Regions from separate parts of the Shewanella sp. 10N.286.51.B7 genome, predicted to be linked through region 2. Evidence: predicted binding sites of a transcription regulator. Region 2 holds the regulator's gene; each other region holds the start of a gene.
The links. Region 2 encodes FliA, which starts transcription of late flagellar genes. Its sites were predicted from a motif close to CTAAAGNTNNNNNNNNNNNNGCCGATA; they were not measured.

Region 1: the regulator FliA is predicted to act here: its motif matches at 3,326-3,352, upstream of BCU84_RS11675 (DUF5610 domain-containing protein).
Region 3: the regulator FliA is predicted to act here: its motif matches at 3,487-3,513, upstream of BCU84_RS16915 (cytoplasmic protein).

What each region holds. Positions count from the first base shown of each region.
Region 1 is NZ_MCUF01000037.1:91,832-97,194, forward strand. It holds gene BCU84_RS11655 (ABC transporter ATP-binding protein/permease) at 1-763, shown strand, start outside; gene BCU84_RS11660 (hypothetical protein) at 902-1,150, shown strand; gene BCU84_RS11665 (hypothetical protein) at 1,304-1,504, opposite strand; gene BCU84_RS11670 (FMN-binding glutamate synthase family protein) at 1,643-3,124, opposite strand; gene BCU84_RS11675 (DUF5610 domain-containing protein) at 3,399-3,992, shown strand; gene BCU84_RS11680 (ferredoxin--NADP reductase) at 4,033-4,782, shown strand; gene BCU84_RS11685 (Fe(3+) ABC transporter substrate-binding protein) at 5,034-5,363, shown strand, end outside.
Region 2 is NZ_MCUF01000058.1:65,053-70,415, reverse strand. It holds gene BCU84_RS15760 (chemotaxis protein CheA) at 1-1,746, opposite strand, end outside; gene BCU84_RS15755 (protein phosphatase CheZ) at 1,763-2,500, opposite strand; gene cheY (chemotaxis response regulator CheY) at 2,515-2,898, opposite strand; gene BCU84_RS15745 (RNA polymerase sigma factor FliA) at 2,942-3,661, opposite strand; gene BCU84_RS15740 (MinD/ParA family protein) at 3,654-4,535, opposite strand; gene flhF (flagellar biosynthesis protein FlhF) at 4,540-5,363, opposite strand, start outside.
Region 3 is NZ_MCUF01000061.1:59,677-65,039, forward strand. It holds gene BCU84_RS16895 (TonB-dependent receptor) at 1-693, opposite strand, end outside; gene BCU84_RS16900 (DUF3581 domain-containing protein) at 1,016-1,714, shown strand; gene BCU84_RS16905 (RNA polymerase subunit sigma) at 1,999-2,385, shown strand; gene BCU84_RS16910 (lysozyme inhibitor LprI family protein) at 2,485-3,141, opposite strand; gene BCU84_RS16915 (cytoplasmic protein) at 3,237-3,428, opposite strand; gene BCU84_RS16920 (MarR family transcriptional regulator) at 3,622-4,059, shown strand; gene chrA (chromate efflux transporter) at 4,225-5,363, shown strand, end outside.

The DNA.
Region 1 (5,363 bases), on a different contig from region 2:
AGGTGCGTCTGAAGTGGTGCCAACAAAAGGCGAGCTGCGTTTCAATAATATTTGTTTTAATTATGATGAAAGACCGATTCTCAATGAGGTAAGTTTTACCGTTCCTGCAGGTCAAAAAGTGGCAGTAGTCGGTGAAAGTGGTGCGGGTAAATCAACATTAATTAAACTGTTATTTCGTTTTTATGATGTTGATAGTGGCTCGGTAACGATTGATGGAAAAGACATTAAACAACTAACTCAGCAAGCACTACGTCAATCGATTGCGATAGTGCCGCAAGATACCGTGCTATTTAACGACACGATTTATAATAATATTTTATATGGTAGACCTTCAGCGAGTGATGAAGAATTAAAAGAAGCGGTAAAATTAGCTAATTTGAGCGACTTTATTGAGTCGTTGCCAAATCAATGGCAAACCAAAGTGGGTGAGCGAGGTTTAAAGCTGTCTGGTGGTGAAAAGCAACGAGTCTCTATTGCTCGCGCGATTTTAAAATCTGCCCCTATCCTAGTGTTTGATGAAGCGACTTCATCCTTAGACAGCAAGTCTGAACAGGCTATTTTAACAGCGCTTAAAGTCGCAGAAAAAGGCCATACAAGTTTAGTTGTTGCGCACCGACTATCTACTATTATTGATGCTGATAAAATTGTCGTGTTAAGCCAAGGGAAAATCGCAGAACAAGGCACCCATCAACAGCTTTTACTACAAAATGGCGTCTATGCAAAACTGTGGCGAATTCAAAATGAGCAAACAATCACACTTTGATGTGCAGCTTGTAGACGTTTTCTCTCTTTGATAGTGCAGTTTTTGTGTATAATTAGCTTTAATTGCCTGGAAAGGATTGAGATCGTTTAGGTAAATAGGAAATTATCAGGTAATTAAGCCTAAAAATGGAGGTCGTTAGTGCAAAACATTTCTTTAATAGCAGCCTTAGAGGGTACACAACATAAAGTGACCACGGATTGGTTTGCGATTATGGCGACGCTGGAAAAGCGAGAAATGAATCAAGATGAATTGCAGTCTGTCTATGATGAATTATGCGCAGGTTTGATTGTGACTACCCGTGGACTAACACTCGCAAAAATAAATGATAACGATAGCGAAGATAGTTTATTGAAAGCGGATGATAGCGCGGCAGATATTTTGGTATAAACTTCTGTCGATAAGCCTCATGAGCAAACGGGCTTATTTAAAGACGTAAAAATGAAATTCACATAAAAAAAGCAATCCTTAGGATTGCTTTTTTATTGCTGAAATTGTCTCTAATTAGCTTAAAAGACTATTTTTTAGACTATCTGTTTTAAACTATCTGTTTTTAGACCAGCTATGACAGACCATCTTAATCATTGAATTTGGGTTAGCATCTTCCGTTAATCTGGTGATTTGTCCTTGTTCGAAACAGATTTTCTCGCCTTCAATTTCAGATAGCTTTTCGCAGTTGCTACAAGTTAACGAAATTGCTTTATTCGTTCTGTTAGCCGTCATTATTGAGTTTTCTGATTTCAAAAATAAGTCCCTAGGAATGTGCTCTACATCACAATTTTACACCTAAATTAACAATAGTCCAAAGATATTCGTTGTCAATATATTAGCAATAAGTCTAGTAGTTTTTACTAAAGCGTCATTTTATGTCTTTTAATAAAACTAATACTGTTGATAAAACTTATCTAGGGAGATAGAAATGCCACTTTCTGTAACTATTCTTGCATGCTGGCGAGTTAACTGCCTAGGCTCACTGACCCCACAAGAGTGGGCAATAATTTTTAAATCATGATGCAAAGAGCGATTATAGTTAGCCACTCTTGCTGATTTATTATGGGGATCTAACCCTTGTTGCAGGTGTTTATTATGAGTGGTGATCCCAGTAGGGCAGGTATCCTTATTACATTGCAATGCTTGTATGCAACCGAGTGCAAACATATTACCCCTTGCTGAAGCGATAAAGTCGGCGCCTGTTGCTAATGCCCATGCCACCTGAGAAGGCAGTACCATCTTGCCACTGGCAATGACTTTTATCCGTTGCTTTAAGCCTTTTTGCCTAAATAAATTAATCACTATCGGTAAGCTTTCTTTTATGGGCAAACCAACATGATCCATTAAGGCTTGTGGCGCCGCGCCAGTACCACCTTCAGCACTATCTAAGGTGAAAAAGTCAGGTGCATGCTCTATTCCACGGCGGTTAATTTCAGCACATAAATCATTGAGCCATTGCTCGTCACCTAATACCGCTTTAATACCAGTAGGCTTACCGGTTACATTGCGAACGTGGCAAATCATATCAATGATATCTGCAACACTATTAAACTCTGCATGGCCATTTGGGCTAATAGAGTCTTGTCCTACAGGTATACCTCGAATGTCAGCAATTTCTTTGGTAACTTTTACCCCTGGTAAAATACCGCCTTTGCCCGGTTTAGCACCTTGGCTTAATTTTATTTCAAACATTTTTACATTATCGTGGGCTGCTATAGCAGTTAGCTTTTTGTCATCCAGTTTGCCGTTTTCATCTCGAACACCGTATTTGGCTGTGCCAATTTGAAACACTAAATCACAATGGCCCTTTAAGTGATGTTCACTTAATCCACCTTCTCCAGTATTGAGCCAGCAACCTGCTTGCGCTGCGCCATGGGACAGTGCCGTCACTGCGGGGCGTGATAAAGCACCAAAACTCATGGCCGAAATATGACAAATTGTGGATGTTTGGTAGGGGATCTTACATTCAGCGCCAATGGTAAGAATATTGTCTGTATGTTCATCTGAGTCATACTTGGGAAATGCAGCATTCAAAAACATCACAGTACCAGTCTTGTCATGTGTTTGGGTTGAACCGAATGAAATGGTGCGATCAATATTTTTAGCAGCACGATATATCCAGCTGCGCTCTGCACGGTTAAATGGCAGCTCTTCACGATCTTGAGCAAAGAAATATTGTCTAAAAAACTCACCCTGTTTCTCGAATAAATATCGAAAGCGGCCAATTACAGGGTAGTTATGTCGAATCGCCTGTTTTGTTTGTACTTTATCGACGATATACATATAAATAACCGCGATAACACCGAAAGCAATACAGGCTAAAAATAACCCAGTAAATATCTCTAATCCGACAATAAACCAATGTGGTTGCATTTTTGTTCCTTAAAAATGTTCAATGGATAACCGTGACAAAACTTAGCATCGTTTAAGCTGAATGCTATTCGTAAAATTGTTTACTTTTTGACTTAATTGATTATGGATGAAGCTAACCCATTGTTCTAGCCTCATTTTCATCTTCAGATATTCGTGGCTCAGTTTTCTTTGTGAAAATGGTTTACCGATTAAAGCTAAAAGCTTAAGTTTTTAATTAAGTTGCCGATAAAATGAGCTAACCTGAAATGTAATTAATCGTTAATTGGAGCTGGTGATGGAGTTATATAATCCGACGCAAATGAATGCTAAATCGAATCGTCAATCACCGTCTGAACAGGCGGCAGACAAATTGAATTCAAAGCCATTAACTGAGACTACTGAAATAAAAAAACCTTCAGTGAGTGAAATAAGCCGCGAGTTGAAAAATAGCAGTATTTTAGCGGCACAAGAAAAGGTCAGTATTGCAGCGGGCGATCAATCGATGGCATTGCTATATCGCGCTGCAATTGATGCGATAAATATTGAGCTTGAACCTACAATGGGTGAAAACGCGATACAAAAAGCAGCAGAAACCGATGTTGATTATTCGCCAGAAGCGACGGCAGAGCGTATAGTCAGTTTTGCGACCAATTTCTTTTCGGTGCACCTGCAGCAGAATAGCCAAATGGAGTTTTCTGAACAATTAGATACTTTTATGGACAAAATTTCTGGTGCTATCGATCAAGGCTTTAAAGAGGCAACCGAAATATTATCGGGTTTGAAAGTACTTGAAGGTGACATTGCAGCAGGGGTCGAACAAACCTATAGTTTAATTCAGGCAGGGCTTGAAACCTTTAAACAAAATACAGCACCGCCGCAAGTTGAATGAATACAATCGATTTCTTCATCTAAGATTCAAGGAATAGCTTATGTGGACAACGGGTACCGTCATTGAACGTATTGAATGGAATGAGAAGTTATTCTCGCTACGCATCAAAGCAGATGTAGAACCATTTATTGCAGGACAGTTTATCAAGCTGAGTCAAATTCGTGATGAGAAACGTATTGCGCGTGCCTATTCAGTGGTCAACCCACCAGGGAAAGACTATATCGAAGTGTTGGCTGTTGCTGTAGAAGACGGACAGCTTTCCCCAGATCTTCAAGCACTGAGTATTGGTGACACAATTGAAGTGAGCACCAAGGCGGCTGGCTTTATGACTTTAGATGAAATTCCCACCGGCGCCTTACAAGGGCCGCATCTATGGTTTTTAGCGACAGGTACAGCTGTTGGGCCATTTATTTCTATGATGGAAACAGCAGAACCTTGGCAGCGATTTGATAAAGTGGTGCTAGTGTATGGTGTTCGCTTGATTGAAGACTTAGCCTATTTACCACAGTTAGAAGCATTAAAAGCTAAATACCCAACCCAATTCATATTTATTCCGTTAGTCACCCGCGAAGCATATAGCGGTGGTTTGTCATGTCGAATTCCTGATGGATTACAAAGCGGTATTCTTGAACAGACAGCTGGAGTTGCGCTTAATCAAGATAATTCTCAGGTGATGATTTGTGGCAATCCTGGAATGATTACCGATGCGCAAACAGCATTAATTGAAAAAGGTTTAGTGAAGAACTTACGTCGAGCCCCTGGCCAAATCACCGTTGAAAAATATTGGTAATCTGCCTTGAACAAGCTGTATGACATCTAATTTATGCAGCTCTTGGGATATGATTTATTGCTTATAAATACATAAATCCCCTTGGTATTCAAAGATGGATTCATAAACAACACTTGCTCCTTTAGCAGCGATCTATTATCCTTTCGCAACTGATAATTATTATCATTTCCATAAGCAATCACTCACTATTTTGTTACATATATATTTGTGACAAGGTGAAGTGAGTTATGCAACGCCAAGGAGAATTTGGAATGAAGTCGTTTAAAAGTCTAGCATTGTTAGGTTTAGCTACTGTGTCATCAATGGGATCAATGACTGCTACAGCAGCTGAAGATCTTACTGTTTATTCATACCGACAAGCTTTTCTTGTTGAGCCGATTTTAGAAAAATTCACCCAGGATACAGGCATTAACGTCAATGTCGTATTCGCTAAAGATGGTATTGCAGAGCGTATTGCTCGTGAAGGTCGTCTTTCTCCTGCTGACGTTGTACTCACCTCTGATTTTTCGCGCCTTATGGAATTGGTCGAAAAAGACTTAGTTGTTGATGTTAACAGTGACACGCTTAACAACAATATTCCT
Region 2 (5,363 bases):
GGTTTTAACCACATCCATCCCAACACCACGACCTGAAATATCTGAAATTTCTACTTTAGTAGAGAAACCAGGAGCAAAAATTAGATTATAAGCTTCGTTATCCGTCATGCGTGCAGCTGAATCTTCGTCTAACACGCCACGACTGATAGCAATTTCTTTTAATTTGTTGGCATCCATACCTGCGCCATCATCTTCAATTTTTAGTAGAATATGATCGCCTTCTTGGCTGGCTGATAAGGTAATGGTACCAGTTCTTGGCTTGCCATTCGCTTCACGGGTAATCGGCATTTCAATACCGTGGTCTACTGAGTTTCTAACTAAGTGAACCAATGGATCAGCGAGTGCTTCGACAAGGTTTTTATCAAGGTCGGTGTCTTCACCAACCATGATCAAATCAATTTCTTTATTGAGCGTACGTGCCAAATCTCTGACAACGCGAGGGAAGCGACCAAACACTTTCTTGATTGGTTGCATTCGTGTTTTCATTACAGCGCCTTGAAGGTCTGCTGTCACTAAATCTAAATTTGCCAACGCCTTAGACATCTCTTCGTCATCACGAGAAATACCTAAACTCACCAAACGGTTACGCACCAATACTAGCTCACCAACCATATTCATAATTTGGTCTAAGCGAGATGTATCAACACGAACCGTAGTCTCACCTTGTGGCATTGCATTTTGTGTTTTCGCAGGTTCTGCTTTTTTCGCAGCGGGCACAGCTTTAGATGCAGGTTCTGGCGCTTTTGCAACTGGCGCTTTACTTGCTGGCGCTTTATTAACTGGAGCTTTAGCTACAGGAGCTGGTGCTTTGGGCTCAGCTTTAGCAGGTTCACTTGGTGGGCTGGCTTTAGGTTTACTTGCCTCGACAGGCGGCGTGACCGCTGCTGGTGCAGAACCTTTACCGTGTAACTCATCAAGTAGTTTTTCAAATTCATCATCAGTAATGTCATCAGCATCGACTTTTGGCTCTTCAGCTACTGCTGCAGGCTCATTCTTTGCTGTCGTTGACTGAAATCCACCTGAACCATGTAGCTCATCAAGAAGCGCTTCAAATTCATCATCGCTAATTTCATCGCTAGCAGCACTGTCATTGGTAGGACTTGTGGCATTTACTGTCACACCTGCAACAGGTTCGTCATTGACTGATGTTGGGCTTTTCCCTTGTCCATGTAATGCATCAAGTAAAGCTTCAAACTCACTTTCATCAATATCATCAATGCTACCTGAAGTTCCTGCATCGGAGACAACTTCAGCTTCAGCCGCTGCAACAGGTTGTTCGATAATGGCTTCAATGAACTCTTCCACAACTTCAGGTTCAGTCTCAACAACTGTCTCAGAGATTTCAGAAGGAAGAGGCGCACCAGAACTCAAAAGCTTAAGCTTTTCAAGTAAAGCGGGATCAGCATCATCTTGCGGCTGGCCTTGCTGAGTTTGCTCAAACATACTATTGATAGCATCAACAGCTTGGAGAATGATATCCATTAACTCTGCGTTTACTTGACGCTTACCGGTTCTCAGTAAATCAAAGGTATTCTCTGCTTCATGACAAACGTCGACCATAGGGCCCAAGCTTAAAAAACCTGCACCACCCTTTACTGTGTGGAAACCTCTAAAAATAGCATTAAGTAAATCAGCATCATCAGGATTATTTTCAAGAGCGACGAGTTGCTCTTGTAGAAGCTCTAAAATTTCACCAGCTTCAATCAAAAAGTCCTGGAGTATCTCTTCATCAACATCAAAAGACATTAAATTTGACTCCTAATTAGAAACCCAGACTTGATAGCAGATCATCAACTTCATCTTGGCCTGTTACCACGTCTTCACGGGTTTCAGCATTCAAGATGGGACCTTCTGCTTCAATTTTATTGTCATCAACGACCCGTGTTGAGTCTGCTGCGCTTTCGCCAAAAATAGTGAGCATGGAGACTAAATTGCTCTCAACTTCTCTGACTAAATCAATAACACGACGGATCATTTGGCCAGTTAGATCTTGGAAATCTTGCGCCATCAAAATTTGATTGAGCAATTCCTTTAATCTACCTGAGTCATGCTCGCTATGAGACATGATATGTTGAACCTCATGACACAGAGATTTAAATTCGCTTAACGCGATGTCTCTACGCATCAATTTGTCCCACATGGGTGTGACCGATTGAATGTTATTAATTATTGTATCGGCCAAAGGTAAACATTCTTCAACTGCATCCATAGTTTTATTTGCAGCTTGCTCTGTCATATCGATAACAAAGTTTAATCTTTCTTTTGCGTCAGGTATTTCAGTATTGGCAAGTTCGGCTAAACGGGTATCAATTTGGAACTCATTTAATGAACTATGAAGTTGACGTGTCAACTTTCCGACTTCATCAAATAAATCCCGCTGAAGAGGCGCTGATAAGTCACGAATGACTTCATCAGCTTGTTCTTGTTGGCCATCTTCAAGCAGTTTTACGAGTTGCTTTGCTTGTTCAAGGTCGATCAGCCCTGATATTGCTGCCTGCATAACTTATCCTTAGCTTATGCTAAACGTTCAAATATTTTATCGAGTTTTTCTTTTAACGTTGCAGCAGTAAACGGTTTTACTACGTAACCATTCACACCCGCTTGCGCTGCAGCAATAATCTGTTCGCGTTTTGCTTCTGCAGTTACCATTAACACGGGTAAATGCTTGAGTGAATCATCAGCACGAATCGCCTTAAGCAAGTCAATACCTTGCATGCCTGGCATATTCCAGTCAGTTACAACAAAATCAAATTCGCTTTTTTGTAACATTGGTAAGGCGGTTGAGCCATCATCTGCTTCTTGGGTATTGTTGAATCCCAAGTCTCGCAACAAGTTCTTGATGATACGTCTCATTGTTGAAAAGTCATCAACAATAAGAATCTTCATATTCTTGTCCAAGGTTTCCTCCGGTGAGCTCATACACTGTGCTCTATATTAATAATTATACCTGTGTCCAATGCTTGAGTTTGCCTTTAAGACGCAGCATTGCCTGACTTAATATCTGGCTAACACGCGACTCGCTGACCTCAAGAATGGCACCGATTTCTTTTAAATTTAATGCTTCGTCATAATATAGCGACAAAACTAACGCATCTCTTTCGGGTAATGTTGTAATTGCTTCAGATAGTGCTGATTTAAATTGCATTTCAGCAAGTGACTCAAAGCTCTCATCAGGAGTAGACTCTGCTGTTACAATCACATCTTCAGATACACCAAGATCTTCAATCCCGATGATCTTCCCCACTGAAACATCATTTAGAATATGATGATACTCTTCAAGAGTCATCTCTAATTTTTCAGCAATTTCAATATCTTTTGCATCACGGCCGAGCTCTTGTCCTAATTCATCAATAACCTGGGCAACACGACGTTGGTTACGATGTACAGAACGAGGAACCCAATCACCTCGGCGGATTTCATCAATCATTGAACCACGAATTCGGATGCCAGCAAAGGTTTCAAATTTAGCCCCTTTACTGCCATCAAACTTCGATGATGCTTCCAATAACCCCATCATCCCTGCTTGTAATAAGTCATCCAATTGCACTGATGCTGGCAGCCTTGCCAACATATGATGAGCAATTCTTTTTACCAACGGAGCATACTGTTCAACAATTGAAGTTTTATTATCAAACTGAGTATACGCAGCGGCTTTATTCACTCGTTGAATCCTCTTGTTGATCTTTACGTTGAACTAATCGTTCGACAAAGAACTCAAGATGGCCGCCTGGCTGTTGAGGAACAGGCCAGCTCATAATTTTATTCGCTAAACCATGATAAGCAATCGCTGCAGGTGACTTAGGAAAAGCTTCGACAACCAATTTTTGTTTACGAACTGATTTTCTTAAATTTTCGTCAAATGGAACCGTAGCAACTAATTCTAAAGCGACATCCAAGAATCTATCAGTCACTTTACTGAGTTTGGCAAATAATTCCATGCCTTCGCGCAAACTTCTGACCATATTAGCCACAATTTTAAAACGAAACACGCCATGTTCACGACTTAGGATTTTAATTAAGGCGTAGGCATCGGTTATTGATGTCGGTTCATCACAAACAACAATCAACACATCTTGTGAGGCACGGGAGAAACTCAGCACCATATCCGATATACCGGCAGCGGTATCGACAATTAAGATATCGAATTGAGTTTTCATTTCACTGAAGGCGCGAATTAAGCCGACATGCTGAGCTTGTGTAAGCTCGACCATGGCTTGAGTCCCTGAAGTGGCAGGCACAATGCCAATACCTTTAGGGCCACGGACAATAATATCGTCCAACTCTGCTTCGCCAGAAAGTACATGGGATAAATTGCGTTCTGCTCGAATACCTAGCATCACATCAACATTTGCTAAGCCTAAATCGGCATCGAGTACTAACACTCGTTTACCTTTTTCAGCGAGCGCAACAGCGGTATTAATAGACACACTGGTTTTACCCACGCCGCCTTTGCCGCCACTGACTGCAATTACTTTTACTTTATCGTTATTTGGTTGATTCATCATACGTAAACCACTTGCTTGATCTCTGGTCATATTGTTACTCGAATGCATAGGCCATGTCATTTGACCACGCAGTGTCATGTGACGTTTGAGGTTTGGTGTCGTTTAATGCTGCTAACGCTTGTTTTGCGAGCATAAGCGTATCAGCAACTTGCATATCTTCTGGAACACGTTGACCATCTGTTATATAGCTTAATGGTAACCCATTTTGAATCAATACACTTAATGCGCCAGCAATCGAAACCGATTCATCTAATTTGGTCAAAATCACCCCTGATAATGGGATTCTTTTAAAATGCTCAACAGCATCTTGTAACACTCTTCTTTGAGAGGTTGCAGACATGACTAGATAACTTCTAATCGGTATTCTTGTATTTGCCATTAAATCATCTAACTGCTGATAAAGGCGCATATCACGCTGCCCCATCCCAGCTGTATCTATTAATACTAACTTACGATTCTTAAACTGGTAGAGAATTTGTTCTAATTCAGCAAGATCGTGAGCTTGTTTTACTGGACATCCCATTATTTTGCCATAAGTTGCCAATTGCTCATAGGCTCCAATACGATAATGATCTGTAGTTATGAGTGCAACCTGTTCTGGACCATGATGTGCTGCAAATCTTGCCGCTAATTTAGCCAGCGAAGTCGTCTTACCAACACCTGTTGGACCAACAAATGCCACCACGCCACCAGTACGAACAATATCATCACCTTGGTTATCTAATAAGTTCGCTAAACTCTGAGGTAACGCTCTCACTAAATCTGCAGGCGTATATTGCTGACTTAAGCCTGCCAATTTCGCCGCTACAGCAGGAGAAAACTCTGCATTAATTAATTTACTTTCTAGCATTGCCCCAA
Region 3 (5,363 bases), on a different contig from region 2:
ACTGTCGATGCTAATTTTTGCTAATGCATCATTCTTGGTAAAACCGGTATCACCGCCGACACCATTAATATCGCGGAAACCATCTGCTTGATAACGATAAACTTCGGCAACTGCGCCAACTCGCTCACCTTGTCCGCCAGCATGAGCATGTAATTTAGCAAAGCCATCTTGCCCTGCAGCAACATCGATTCCACCCGCTAATTCTTCTTGAGGGATTTGGCGAGAAATCATATTAATAATACCGCCAGTAGTACGAGGACCATATTTAAGCGTAGAGCCACCTTTCATAACTTCTACTGTCTGCATTCTTCCTGATGTCGGGAAGTAATAAGCAGCAGGTGAAGCGTAAGGAGCTGGAGCCGCTAAAACACCATCTTCCATCACAGTAATCTTCTCAGAACGATTTTGACCAGTACCACGCATCCCAATGTTAGGACGCAAGCCGTAGCCGTCTTCCTCTTGAATGTACACACCAGGTACAGATGCTAACGTACGCATAATATCTGTGTACTTAAAATTCTCTATTTCAACGTCGTTGATAACATGGGCACTACCAGGCACATTGTTAACAGGATTTGAACTACCAAAAATGGAGATTTGCTCCATTGTGGCGTTTTCAGCAGCGGATGCTGAAAAAGTAGTTAATAGAGCACTAGCTAGAATGCTGATACGAAGGCTGTTGCGCTGGGTCATACGGTTCTCCAAAGACGACTTGTAAGTAAAATGCAAATAGCAATTGTTTCTATTTGTATCTTAATTGTCGTGAAGTTTACTTAAATGAACATTAAAATCAACATTTACTTAACTGTGATTAACGATTGCGCTGCTTTTGAGCTTTGGATTAAGATGGATGCGATCAAGGTCACATTATGTTTTCGGTCAATCATTAACTTTAATGTTGTTAAATGAGTCATCGGCTGAGTGTTTTGGGATTTTTCTAGTACACTCGGTGCAAATAAAAAAAGCCCAGCTCGACGAGAGAGGGATTTCTTTCACGATTTAAGAATGGATGTATATGTTTTTGTCACCTTATTATGCCAAGCAAGATCAGAGCGTGTTTATTTCAGCCCAACAAGCGAGTGACTTTGCAAAACACGTCGCTGAAGACTTTAACCCTATTCATAATGTCGGTGCCAAACGTTTTTGTGTCCCTGGTGATTTGTTATTTGCCTTAGTGTTAACTGAGTTTGGTTTAAGCCAAAACATGCAGTTTAAATTTGCCGGTATGGTTGGCGATGGCATCGAGCTTGAGCTAGATAAAGATGCAGGCGAGAAGTTCAGTATCTGTGATACCAAAGGTAAAGAGTATTTACACATAGAACGCCAAGGCGAAGTTTGTCAGTGTGATGTGCAAACTGCGGCTTTTATTAAAAGTTATGTGGCTTTTTCTGGGCTTAATTTTATTCATGTATTAGTGCCTATGATGAAAGAATACGGCATGATGATTAATCCAACGCGACCATTAGTGATATACGAAAGCATGTCGTTTCATTTAGACACGTTTGAGTTCACTGAAATGAGCTTAGAGTTAGTAGAGCAGCACATGGAGATTAACGGTAAGCGTGGTGATGTGACATTGCAATTTGCATTAAAAAGCGAAGGCAAAGTGATCGGCAGTGGAGTGAAAACCTTAGTGTTAAGCGGACTACGTGAGTATAACGAAGAACAAGCTCAACAGATGTGCCACACTTATGAAAGTAGTAAGCTAAATTAATAAGCTCATCAGCGTTATTGATGATAAAAAGCAGCTAATAACGCTGCTTTTTTTATGCTTAAAGTCTGATTTTTGTGTTTGAAATATAGCTTTATGTAATATATTTGTGAGCTATATTTGTGAGATTAAGTGGAGTAAACCTTGTGTCATTTACCATTATTCCATTCGTAAAAGGTGATATTCCTTTTTTACGCTAAAATTAAGGTAGGCTATACAATATCAATGACATTGCGAATGATAACAATTGCAATGTGACGACATTAATTTCCGCTTGAGGCATTCAAATGAAAAAATTATTACTGGTTTCACTGACTTTTTTTGCTTTCTCTGCAAGCGCAAATATCATTTATGATAAAACAGGCGTAGACGATAAAGACTTTGTGTATGACGAGCATCAATGCACTGAAATGTCACAGCAAGTGCAAAAAAATAGCAACTCTCGTGGCGTGGTAAGCAGTGCTGCTAAAGGTGCAGCTGTAGGCGCTGCAGGTACTGCGATTGCAGGTGGCAGTGGTTCTGACGGTGCTAAAATCGGCGCAGGTGTTGGTGTTGTTTCTGGCTTACTGGGTGGCTCACGTGATAGACGCGCAAACGAAGCAAATTATCAGGCAGAAAAAGAAACCGTAGTACGTAATTGTATGGCTAATCGTGGTTACACTATTTTAAATTAACCACTTATCGCAACAGCGTTTCTGTAGAATAACAATGAAAACCATGTCATATGACATGGTTTTTTGTTTTATGGTTTTTGGTTTTATCTCGGGGTGATATTAATGTGATTTGCAGTTGAGATCGGCTTGCGCATATTGGCTGAAAGTCGCTTCACTTTGATGAGTCCAAAAGCTAAAGTTTTGCCCTTGATACTTTGCCCCTGATGCCGTGCGGGTTAACAAGGCTAAATTCGTCGCGTTAATATAATCGGATGTAGGCGAAACCGTGAGCATTGCTGCGGGAATTGCTGTGTCATTATAAAAATATGCCGTTACTTTGGTTAACGTATCATTTGCTTCAAGGCCGCATTCATATTGAATGGGTTCAGGTACTTCAAATTCACCTGCAGCAATTTGTAATTCAGTTAATCGTGTTTCATAAGACGATTGCACGCATTGCTTAATTTGTTCCGCTTTCCAGCAATCATCGCGACCTTTAATCCAACCTCGCTGAAAAGCCTTCACATGGGCTATTTCTTCGCTGCTAATTTGATTGATCACTTTTTGATATGTTGCATTGATTTGCATATCTAGCTTGGCAAGTTGATTGTCCTGACAAATTAACACTTCAACTTGGCTTTTGGCCTTTTGACAATCAAAAGCGGGGGAGACGGCGTCAGATGCATTAACTGAGCACGATAAAAATAAAATTGAAAAAGCGAGAGTTGAAAGTCGTGAAGTCTGAATACGCATAATTGTTTGCATTGGTGTCAACATTGTTATCAACATCCTGTTCTAAATAACTCATAGAACAAATCATAGCGTATTCAGTGTTTATTAGTACTGTTTTAAAGCGGGAGTATTAATTCAACTTACGCTTTGGTGTTGATGATGTGTCCAGCATTGCCAACAGGTTGAGGCTCAGGTTGTGCAGCTTCAATTAACTGCATTGCCATTTGTCCTTCCACTTTTTGTTGGTTTTTAGCCATCACAGCCACTTTTAAACTACTGCCAGAATCAATATTAGTTGGCATTGATGATGGTGCATTGATAGATAAAGACATGGGTATTCACTCATAAGTTGCGGCTATACAATACGACATGTAGATAGCAGTATTTTGTTATCGGCTGAAACTGGAAAAACTATAGACTATTTTTTGATAATTCGACAATCTGGATATTAACTTGTGCGCAATTAAATATGTTAAGATAGCGCCATAGGTTTGTATCACTCATTTTATCGAGAAAGGAGTCACCATGAGTCAGAAAATGGATCCCTTGGCGTTAGAGAATCAAGTTTGTTTTGCTATGTACAGTGCAACGAATGCGCTCATTCGAGCTTACCGTCCCTTGCTTGATCAATTATCTCTGACTTACCCACAATATTTAGTGATGATGGTGTTGTGGAAAGAGTCGGGCATTAGCGTGAAAACATTAGGTGAAAAACTGCATTTAGATTCAGGAACCTTAACGCCGTTATTAAAACGATTAGAAACTAAAGCATTGGTTATTCGTGATCGTAATAAACACGATGAGCGTGTTCGCGTACTGCATCTCACAGAAGCGGGCAAAGCCTTACACCAACAAGCGAAAAGCATTCCTGAATTAATGCGTTGTAAAGTGGGTGGTGATGCAGAGCAATTGCGTCAATTAAAACAGCTTTGTGAAAACGCGCTAATGAATCTTAAAGATTAAATTGATTATCTCTATGTCATAAAAGTTAAATTAAACTGTCATATAATTAGCGTGAAAGCATCTTTAGTCTCAATCGCACTGACTTTATCTAGCTCACCCTTATAAAGTCTGTCGCCGTTGTACTGATGCAAAACAGTATTTAAGCGATATGGAAGTAGTTTAATTATGTGGCAGATTTTTACTCGATTCTTAGCATTAGGTTTTATTAGCTTTGGCGGCCCAGCTGCACATATTGGCTATTTTAGACAGACCTTTGTCAATGAGCTGAACTGGCTTGATGATAAACGTTATGGCAGTTTAGTGGCGTTAAGCCAATTTATGCCAGGACCTGGTTCCAGTCAGGTTGGTTTTGCTATCGGATACCACCGTGGTGGTCTTGCGGGGGCGGTTGCTGCATTTGTTGGCTTTACCTTACCTTCTTTTGTTTTACTCTTCCTGCTTGCTGTAACGAGTGCTCACTGGCTAGAAACCCAAGTTGTTTCTGGTGTGATACATGGTCTTAAATTATTAGCTGTCGTTGTCGTTGCAGATGCCACCCTCGGCATGTTTGGTCAGTTCTGTCAGCGTAAAACAGCGCGAGTGCTCATGGTTGGCACAGCTGTAAGCATTATGCTGTTCCCGTCATTACTAACCCAAACTGTGGTGTTACTGATAGCAGCGATTATCGGTGTGATGGTACTGACTAAAGGCGCGAATATTACCCCAGATAACACGCCGATTAAATTGAACTATGCATGGCTTTCAATATTTATTGTTGGTCTACTGGCGAGCTTTTACTTTATTAACCAAACGGGCACTTTAGGTCAGGTTTTTGCGCAGTTTTATCAAGTGGGCAGTTTAGTTTTTGGTGGCGGTCATGTTGTGCTGCCATTACTTGAAGCCAATGTGGGTGAAATGGTCAGCTCAGATCGCTTTCTAACGGGTTATGCGCTGGCGCAAGCGGTACCTGGCCCAATGTTCACTTTAGCCACTTTTTTAGGGGCTGACTTATGGTTAGAACAGCCGGTACTCGGCGCACTGGTTGCTACAATTGCGATATTTGTACCAGGTTTCTTATTAATGCTGGTGGGCTTAAAAAGCTGGCATGCCATTAGTGAAAGGCCAGCAATTTCAGGCGCCATTTCTGGGGTAAATGCTGCCGTTGTCGGCTTATTGTTTGCCGCGCTGTATAGTCCTGTTTTTACTTCCGCAGTGGTAGAACCGCTTGATATGGCATTGGTGTTAACGGGTTTTGCGGTGCTTAAAACATGTAAACCAAACATTGTGTTGTTGGTGTTAGGTTTTGCTGCGACTGGCGCCTTGGT